One region of the Streptomyces sp. NPDC006174 genome, then DNA from elsewhere that is predicted to be linked to it. Evidence: riboswitches for the same ligand, from Rfam matches in the RefSeq annotation. Region 1 holds a riboswitch; the other holds the start of a gene.
What was found. Region 1 has a riboswitch for thiamine pyrophosphate ahead of thiC (phosphomethylpyrimidine synthase ThiC). Riboswitches for the same ligand answer to the same signal wherever they lie in the genome.
Positions count from the first base shown of each region.

Region 2: it holds a riboswitch for thiamine pyrophosphate, as region 1 does, so the genes downstream of both, thiO (glycine oxidase ThiO) here and thiC (phosphomethylpyrimidine synthase ThiC) in region 1, are expected to answer to the same signal.

Region 1 covers NZ_JBEXTJ010000002.1:62,105-66,973, forward strand. Annotated here, with positions in the region: gene ABZ267_RS04690 (metallophosphoesterase) at 1-47, shown strand, start outside; gene ABZ267_RS04695 (hypothetical protein) at 229-1,050, shown strand; gene ABZ267_RS04700 (DUF805 domain-containing protein) at 1,143-1,499, opposite strand; gene thiC (phosphomethylpyrimidine synthase ThiC) at 1,806-3,608, opposite strand; TPP riboswitch at 3,601-3,734, opposite strand; gene ABZ267_RS04710 (YibE/F family protein) at 3,805-4,869, shown strand, end outside.
Region 2 covers NZ_JBEXTJ010000006.1:343,396-348,264, reverse strand. Annotated here, with positions in the region: gene thiS (sulfur carrier protein ThiS) at 1-60, opposite strand, end outside; gene thiO (glycine oxidase ThiO) at 57-1,265, opposite strand; TPP riboswitch at 1,263-1,375, opposite strand; gene ABZ267_RS16250 (hypothetical protein) at 1,428-1,769, shown strand; gene ABZ267_RS16245 (FAD-dependent oxidoreductase) at 1,799-3,043, shown strand; gene ABZ267_RS16240 (Rv2175c family DNA-binding protein) at 3,114-3,479, shown strand; gene thiE (thiamine phosphate synthase) at 3,560-4,210, shown strand; gene metF (methylenetetrahydrofolate reductase [NAD(P)H]) at 4,332-4,869, shown strand, end outside.

The sequences.
Region 1 (4,869 bases):
CCATGGCCGGAAAGCTTCTGGTCGTCCAACTCCCGCTGCATGACTGAGCGCTGACGGGGAAGACGCTCCTGGATCGGACCGCGCCGATCATCGGGCCTATTTCCGGAAACACCCTGTCACCGCGCGCCGTGAGCGCTCTACCATCGGCTCATCAGTAGCAGGCTCTCCTCCGTTTCCGCCCGATCGCCCGGCCAACGCGGGCTGCCGGGCCCGACGGAGCATCGGGGGATGCAGATGACAAGCGCTCCGCACCTGCAAGCCGAGGACGGTCCCGAGTACGCCCGGATCCTCGGCGACGCGCTGCGTCACGCCCACGAACGCCCGGACCTGGAAGGCGTCGGCGACCGGCTCAACACCGAACAGCTGCGCACGATGGCGCTCAACGCCACGGCGCTGATCACCTCCGCCGCGGCCACCGAGTACGAGCACTACGTCAAGGCCCGGACCGAGCTGCGCGCGGCGAACGCGACCGTACCGGAGGGCGAGCAGTACGGGGACGCCTCGTCGGCCACCGGGCCGGGCGCCGGCGTAGGAGCGGTCCTCACGGTCCTGACGCCGCTCCTCGCGGGCGCCGCCGCCGTGATCTTCCTGCTCGTCGGCTATCTGATGAGGGCCCTCAGCCCGTCCGTCGGCTTTGGCACCACCATGGTCGCGGCCGGGTGGTTCTTCGCGGCCCTCGCCGCCGCGGCCATCCTGGTCGCCGCCGTGGGACTGCTCGTCACGGCCCTGCGCAACGGTTCGACCTCGCTCGCCGCCGAGGACGAGGAGGCCGAGCTTCCGGAAGAGGTCGCCCGGGCCCGGGAGGCCTGGCGCCACGCGCTGCTGGAGCGCGGCATCCTGCCGTTCCTGCGGGATGCCCTGGCCGACCCGACCGCGGGCCCCGCCGCGCGGACCCCGCACCGCTCGCCCAACCGCATCCCGAAGGTCGGCTACAGCAGGCCGGACTTCTCCGGCCCGGAGGACGGCCCGTCGGCCGGACCCCGCCCGACCTTCACGAGCCCCGACTTCACCAGCCCGGACTTCGGCGGACCGGACCACCGGCCGGAGTAGGACCCGCGCGTTCCGAAAAACGCCACAGGCCGGGGCGGCGAGTGCCGCGCCCGGCCTGTGCGACGCTCCGGCAGGGCCGGAGCAGTGGTGGATCAGACCACCTGCGGAGCGAGCTTCGGGTTGGTGCCGTGCTGGTTCGGCTCCTGCTTGCCTTCCGAGGCGAGGAAGACGAGCAGGATGATGCCGCCGACCAGCGGGACGAACGAGATGAAGAACCACCAGCCGGACCGGCCGGTGTCGTGCAGGCGGCGCACCAGCACGGCGAGCGACGGGATGAACGTCGCGAGGACGTAGATGAGGTACGGGATCGCCGTGTCGATCGCGAGGCCGAGACCGTACAGGACAGCCGCAATGATCAGGTTGATGAGCGTGAACATCCAGTACTCCTTGCGGCGCGCTCGTCCGCTGAAGCCTGCGTAGTTCTTGAGTACGGCCAGGTACCAGTTCACTGTGATTCCCTCCCCAGGCCCTCCGTGCGAGGGCCACCAAATTTCAGCCAAGCAAGCCGGAAAGTAAGCCACAGATAAGGAACGGGTCAAGCTCAGTTGACGCAGCTGCGAAACGTACATCCAGCTGCCACACGACTGTGTCCATACTGTCGCTTAACAAGGCCCGTTATCACGCCAGATGATGACCAAGACGGCAAGTCGCCCATGGCTGAAGGATCTTGGCGTCACGTCATGGACGACTGGCCCGTACGCAAGCCGTCCCCGGCGCCGGACGGGGCGTCGGGGACGGAGAGGCGGTCCGCGGTGCTAGTCGGCGATCGGCAGGTAGACCCGGTTGCCGGAGGCCGCGAACTCCTTCGACTTCTCGGCCATGCCCTCCTCGATCTCCTCCTGCGAACCGCCGTGCTGACGCCGGATGTCCTGCGAGATCTTCATCGAGCAGAACTTCGGCCCGCACATCGAGCAGAAGTGCGCCGTCTTCGCCGGCTCGGCCGGCAGTGTCTCGTCGTGGAACTCCCGGGCCGTGTCCGGGTCGAGGGCCAGGTTGAACTGGTCCTCCCACCGGAACTCGAACCGCGCGTCGGAGAGCGCGTCGTCCCACTCCTGCGCGCCCGGGTGGCCCTTGGCGAGGTCGGCCGCGTGGGCGGCGATCTTGTAGGTGATGACTCCGGTCTTCACGTCGTCCCGGTTGGGCAGGCCCAGGTGCTCCTTGGGCGTGACGTAGCAGAGCATCGCGGTGCCCCACCAGGCGATCATCGCGGCGCCGATGCCCGAGGTGATGTGGTCGTAGGCGGGCGCGACATCCGTGGTCAGCGGGCCGAGCGTGTAGAACGGCGCCTCCTCGCAGATCTCCTGCTGGAGGTCGATGTTCTCCTTGATCTTGTGCATCGGGACGTGCCCGGGGCCCTCGATCATCGTCTGCACGCCGAACCGCTTGGCGATGGTGTTCAGCTCGCCCAGCGTGCGCAGTTCGGCGAACTGCGCCTCGTCGTTGGCGTCCGCGATCGAGCCGGGGCGCAGTCCGTCACCGAGGGAGTAGGTGACGTCGTACGTCGCGAGGATCTCGCAGAGCTCCTCGAAGTGCTCGTAGAGGAACGACTCCTTGTGGTGCGCCAGGCACCAGGCCGCCATGATCGATCCGCCGCGCGAGACGATGCCGGTCTTACGGCGGGCCGTCAGCGGCACGTACGGCAGGCGTACTCCGGCGTGCACCGTCATGTAGTCCACGCCTTGCTCGGCCTGTTCGATGACGGTGTCCTTGTAGATCTCCCAGGTGAGCTCCTCGGCTCGGCCGTCCACCTTCTCCAACGCCTGGTAGAGCGGCACCGTTCCGATCGGCACGGGGGAGTTGCGCAGCACCCACTCGCGGGTGGTGTGGATGTTGCGGCCGGTGGACAGGTCCATGACCGTGTCGGCGCCCCACTTGGTCGCCCAGGTCATCTTGTCCACCTCCTCCTCGATGGAGGAGGTGACGGCCGAGTTGCCGATGTTGGCGTTGACCTTCACCAGGAACCGCTTGCCGATGATCATCGGCTCGATCTCCGGATGGTTGACGTTGGCCGGCAGCACCGCCCGGCCCGCCGCGATCTCCTCGCGTACGACTTCGGCCTCGACGTTCTCCCGGATCGCGACGTACTCCATCTCCGGCGTGATCTCGCCGCGCCGGGCGTACGCGAGCTGGGTGACGGGCCGTCCGTCGCGGCTGCGGCGCGGCTGGCGCGGGCGGCCCGGGAAGACGGCGTCGAGGTTGCGCAGCCCGCCGCGCGGCGAGGTGTGCTTGAGCCCGTCGTCCTCGGGGCGGACCGGGCGGCCCGCGTACTCCTCGGTGTCGCCGCGGGCGATGATCCAGTTCTCCCGCAGGGGCGCGAGGCCCCGGCGGACATCGGTGTCGATTCCGGGATCGGTGTACGGCCCCGACGTGTCGTACAGCGTCACGTCCTTGCCGTTGGTGAGGTGCACCTGTCGAACCGGCACCCGGAGGTCCGGGCGTGAGCCCTGGACGTACCCCTTGTGCCAGCCGATGGACTTCCCGGCCTCGTCGTTCGGAGCGCCGTCCGGCGTTCCGTCGTTCTGTTTCGAGGCAGGCGTGCTTGCGTCCGCTGTGGTCATGAGACCTACTCCCTACGCCGGCATTACCCGGTAACAGGTTCGGCGGTCGGCGCAGCGTGTCCCGTACGGATGTACGGCGGTCAGCGCCCTCTCAGCCCGGTGCTCCGAGCTCCCGCGTGTGCAAAGGTGCCTCCACGCTAGCGTCCTTTCCGGCGAGCTGACCAGAGGGCCCTCCCGTTCTTGCGATGATCGCCCCGTGACCTCCCCCCAAAGCGACCCCGCACCCCAGCCGCCGCCCCAGGGCCACAGCCACGGCCACACGCACAGCCACGGACCCGCCGCACCGGTCTCCAAGCACCTGCGCAAGGTCATCGCCGCCGTGGTGATCCCGTTCGCCACGGCGGTCGTCGTCGGTCTGATCGCGTTCTGGCCCGGCGGCGCCCCCGACCACGAGCGCACCGGCGTCGGATTCGACCGGCAGACCCAGGACGGCAAGGTCGTCCAGGTCGTCAAGGTCGACTGCGCCGACGTCAACGCCGCACAGGTCCCGCCGACCGGCGACACCTCCACGCCCTCGGGCCGCGAGGCGGTCGCCGAGCAGGAGGGGAAGTGCGCGAAGGCGACCGTCGAGGTGACCAGCGGCGACGACAAGGGCCGTAAGTTCGTCGAGGTGGTCCAGCCGGACGCGCCGCGTCAACTGCGCGAGGGCCAGGGCGTGGTGGTGGCGTACGCACCCGACGCACCGCGCGACCTCCAGTACAGCGTCACCGATGTGAACCGGAAGATCCCCATGACGCTGCTGGCCGCGATCTTCGCCCTGGCGGTGGTCGCGGTGGGCCGGCTGCGCGGGGTGATGGCGCTGGTGGCGCTGGCCGTCTCGTTCGCCGTACTGACCCTGTTCATCCTGCCGGCGATCCTCCAGGGCTCGAATCCGCTGGTGGTGGCGGTGATCGGGGCCAGCGCCATCATGCTGGCGGCGCTCTACATGTGCCACGGGGTGACGGCCCGGACCTCCGTCGCCGTCATCGGAACGCTGATCTCCCTGCTGCTGATCGGCCTGCTCGGGTCGCTCTTCATCGGCTGGGCGGACCTGAGCGGCAACACCGACGACAACACCGGCCTCATCCACGGCCTCTACCCGGACATCGACATGAGCGGTCTGCTGCTGGCCGGTGTCATCATCGGATCGCTCGGTGTGCTCGACGATGTGACGGTCACCCAGACCTCCGCCGTCTGGGAACTGCACCAGGCGGACCCGCGGATGGGTTGGCGCGGGCTCTACCGGGCAGGTATCCGAATCGGACGGGACCACATCGCCTCG
Region 2 (4,869 bases), on a different contig from region 1:
GGTGCCCGCGTCGAGCGTGCGCGGCTCCCCGTTGACCGAGACGGATACCTGTGGGGTCATGCGGACTGCTCCTGGAGTACGGGGGTGGCGACGGCGGACGTGAACCGGCCCGGCGCGAAGGGGCGGGCCACCTCGGGCAGCTCGCCGGTGGTCAGCGCTTCGGCCATCGCGTCGCCGGTGACGGGCGCCAGCAGGACGCCGTTGCGGTGGTGGCCGGTGGCGAGGAGGAGACCGGGCAGGGCGGTCGGGCCGAGCAGCGGGGCGTTGTCGGGCGATGCGGGTCGCAGGCCGGCGCGGGTCTCGGTGAGCGGCAGTTCGGTGATGCCGGGCACCAGCTCGTGGGCGTCGCGCAGCAGCTCGTAGACCCCGCCGGCGGTGACCGTGGTGTCCCAGCCCATCTCCTCGCTGGTGGCGCCGACGACCAGCTCGCCGTTCTCGCGCGGTACGAGGTAGAGGTGGCCGCCGCGGACGACGGCACGCACCGTCCGGCTGAGAAAGGGGGCGTACGCCGGTGGCACGGAGAGCCGCAGGACCTGGCCCTTGACCGGGCGGACCGGCGGCAGGACCTCCTCGGGCACGCCCGCGAGCCGCCCGCTGAGGCTGCCCGCCGCGAGGACGACCTGGTCGGCCTCGACCTCCGTACCGTCACCGAGGGACGCTCCGGAGGCCCGGCCTCCGGCGACGCTGAGCCGCTCGGCGGACGCCCTGCGGAACACCACGCCGGCCCGCTCGCACGCGGCCAGCAGCGCCGTGGCCAGCCGGCGCGGATCCACCTGGTGGTCACCGTCCACCCGCAGCCCGCCCCGGACACCCGGCGCGAGCATCGGCTCCAGCCGGCGGCACTCACGGCCGCTCAGCCAGACCGACTCCAGGCCCGAGCGCTCCTGGAGCGCGTGCAGCTCCCGCAGATGCGCCCGGTCGTCGGAGTCCAGCGCCACGGCGAGCGTCCCGCAGGTACGGAAGCCGGTCTCCCGGCCGCTCGCCGCCTCCAGCTCCGCGACGAACTCCGGATAGCGGGCGGCGGAGGCCAGGTTGAGGCCGAGGAGCAGCTCCTCGCCGTAGTGCAGTTCGGTGACGGCGGCCAGCATCCCCGCCGCGACCCGGGCGGCGCCGCCGCCCGGATCGGGATCGGCCACGGTGACGGTCAGCCCGCGCTGGGCCGCCCGCCACGCGGTGACCAGGCCGATGATGCCGCCACCGATGACGAGGACATCGGTTCCTGAGTTTTCCGCCGGGATTCCGGAGGTCTTCCCCGAGACGCGCATGGGTGTCCAGCCCCTCCCTTCGCCGGCATGACCCGGATCAGGTTCGTACGGTCGGAGGCGCTTCAGCCTCCCTCTCAGCCCGGTGCGTCCGGGCTCCCGCGAGTGTTCTACCTTGGCCACCCTAAACCCACCCGCCTCTCACCCAGCAAGGGAGCAGCCACCGTGGCCCGTTCGCTCGACGGACTCGTCCTCTCACCCGTCGCCGACCAGGCCCCGGGCCAGGTGGGCACCCGGACCCGCTTCACGTACCACGAGCAGGACGGCGTGATCTGGGCCGAGTACACGGGCGGTGACGTGGTCCGAGGCCGGCTCATCGGCACCCGCGAAGGAGATGAACTCGACTTCCGCTACGTCCAGCTCAAGCAGGACGGAACCACCTCTTCCGGACACTGCCTCTCCACCGTCGTGGACCTCGCGGACGGCCGCGTGCGGCTGGCGGAGCGCTGGGAATGGGAGTCACAGGAAGGCAGCGGGACAAGTGTGGTGGAAGAAGTCACCCATTGACGTCGCGTCAGCTGAATAGAGTGGGACACGTGAGCGAGCAGACGGAAGAGCACATGGCTGGGCAGCCGGCACGGAACGTCGTGATCGTCGGAGCGGGCATGGCGGGCGTACAGACCGCCGTCGCTCTGCGGGAAGCCGGCTTCACCGGTCCCGTCACCCTGATCGGCGCCGAACCCCACCAGCCCTACGACCGGCCGCCGCTGTCCAAGGCGGTGCTGCTCGGCAAGGCCGAGGACTCCGCCTTCGACGTCGACTTCGAGGCGCTGGAGATCACGCTGCGCCTCGGCCTGGACGTCAGCGCTCTGCGCGCCGCCGACCACGTCCTGGACACCGCCGACGGCCCCGTCCTTTACGACGTCCTGGTCCTGGCGACCGGTGCCGAGCCCATCGCCCTGCCCGGCACCGAAGGCGTCCCCGGCGTCCATCTGCTGCGCACGCTGGACGACGCCGCCCGGCTGCGGCCCGTCCTGGAGGAGCAGCACGACGTGGTGGTCGTCGGCGCCGGGTGGATCGGCGCCGAGTTCGCCACCGCGGCCCGCGCCGCCGGCTGCGCGGTCACTGTCGTCGAGGCCGCCGCCCGCCCGCTGGCCGGAACCCTGCCCGCCGAGGTCGCCGCGCCGATGGCCGACTGGTACGCGGAGAGCGGCGCCGTACTCCTCACCGACGCCCGCGTCGAGCGCGTCGAGCACGGCACGGTGGTCCTCGCGGACGGCCGCGCCCTGCCCGCCGGAGCCGTGGTCGTCGGCATCGGCGCCCGCCCCGCCACCGGCTGGCTCGCCGGCTCCGGGATCGAACGCGGCCCGGACGGCTCGATCACCGCCGACAGCGCGCTGCGCACCTCGCTGCCCGACGTTTACGCGGTCGGCGACTGCGCCTCCTTCCCCTCCGCCCGCTACGGCGAACGCCTGCTGATCCACCACTGGGACAACGCCCTCCAGGGCCCGCGCACCGCGGCCGCCGCGATCCTCGCCACGGAGAGCGGTGCTCCGCTGCCGGTCCACGACCCCGTCCCGTACTTCTGGTCCGAGCAGTTCGGCCGCTTCGTGCAGTACGCCGGCCACCACGCCCATGCCGACACCTTGGTGTGGCGCGGCGACGGCACCGAGGACACCTGGTCGGTGTGCTGGCTGGAGGCCGGCGCGCTGGTCGCCGTCCTCGCGGTCGGCCGCCCGCGCGACCTCGCCCAGGGCCGCAAGCTCATCGAGTCCGGGGCCGTCCTCGACCCCGGGCGGGTCGCCGACCCGGCCGTACCGCTGAAGTCCACCGCCTTGTGACACCCCGGGCCGACCCCCGTACGGTCGGCCCGGCTACCGGCTGTCAGTCCGGGATGGCACGCTTGTCCATGTGACCGAGATTGACGCAAAGACCGATGCTCTCGTCCCCGCCTGGCTCCACCTCCCCGACATCGCGGAAAAGCTCGATGTCGAGGTGACGCGTGTTCGGCAGCTGGTCAGGGATGGCCAGCTCATCGCCGTACGCCGTGGGGAGAAGCGGACGCTCCAGGTGCCTGCCGCCTTCATCGACGGCGACAAGGTGGTCAAGGGCCTCTCCGGCACCCTGACCCTCCTGAGGGACGACGGCTATTCCGACGAAGAGATGCTGGAGTGGCTCTTCACTCCCGACCCGACCCTGCCCGGCACGCCCGCACAGGCGCTGAGCGAGAATCGCGGTACGGAGGTGAAGCGCCGCGCCCAGGCGCTCGCCGTCTGACCGAGAACGACACGAAGCGGCGTACGGGCCCCGCGAGGTGCGCGGCCCGTGCTCCGCCACGACCACGGGGGGACTCCACCATGCCCACGCCTCGCGAGCAGCTGTCCGACGCCCGGCTCTACCTTTGCACGGACGCCCGTAAGCGCCAGGGCGACCTCCCGGCCTTCCTGGACGCCGTGCTCTCCAGTGGCGTCGACATCGTCCAACTCCGGGACAAGGGCATGGAGGCCGCCGAGGAGCTGGAGCACCTCGCGGTCTTCGCCGACGCCTGCCGGCGCCACGGCAAGCTTCTCGCCGTCAACGACCGCGCCGACGTCGCCCACGCCATCGGCGCCGACGTCCTCCACCTCGGCCAGGGCGACCTGCCGGTGGGCGCCGCCCGCGCGATCATCGGCCAGGAGAAGGTGATCGGCCGGTCCACGCACGCCGAGTCCGAGGTCGACGCCGCCGTCGCCCAGGACGGCGTGGACTACTTCTGCACCGGCCCCTGCTGGCCCACCCCCACCAAGCCCGGCCGCCACGCCCCCGGCCTGGACCTCGTGCGGTACGCTGCCTCCCTGGCACAGCCGCGCCCCTGGTTCGCGATCGGCGGGATCGACGCGGGCAACCTGGACGAGGTGCTGGAGGCCGGCGCCCGCCGCATCGTGGTCGTCCGGGCGATCACCGAGGCGGACGACCCGGCGGCCGCCACCGCCGACCTGGCGGAGCGGATCCGGGCGCACACCCTCTGAGCAGGTCTTACGAGCTCTCCGGGGCGCCTTTGTCCCAAGGGGTGGACGGCAAACCGGCAAAACGAGACAATCTCGGCCGCTCTGGTTGGGGGAGTGTCCACCCCCTGGTTAACCTCGCCATATGGCCCTTGGGACAGCTTCCACCAGGACGGACCACGCACGCACGGTGCGTGACCTTCTCGCGACCGGCAAGACCTCGTACTCCTTCGAGTTCTGGGCGCCCAAGACCGAGAAGGGCGAGCGCAACCTCTGGAACGCGCTGCGCCGGATCGAGTCGGTGCGCCCGAGCTTCGTCTCGGTGACCTACGGGGCCGGTGGTTCCACCCGGGCCGGGACCGTGCGCGCGACGCAGCAGATCGCCGCCGACTCCACGCTCACCCCGGTCGCCCACCTCACCGCCGTCAGCCACTCGGTGGCCGAGCTGCGCAACATGATCGGCCAGTACGCCGACGCCGGGATCAGGAACATCCTCGCGGTCCGCGGCGACCCGCCCGGCGACCCGATGGGCGAGTGGGTCGAGCACCCGCAGGGCGTGACGTACGCGGCCGATCTCGTCCGCCTCATCAAGGAGTCCGGCGACTTCTGCGTCGGCGTCGCCGCGTTCCCCGAGATGCACCCGCGCTCCACCGACTGGGAGACCGACATCGGTCACTTCGTCG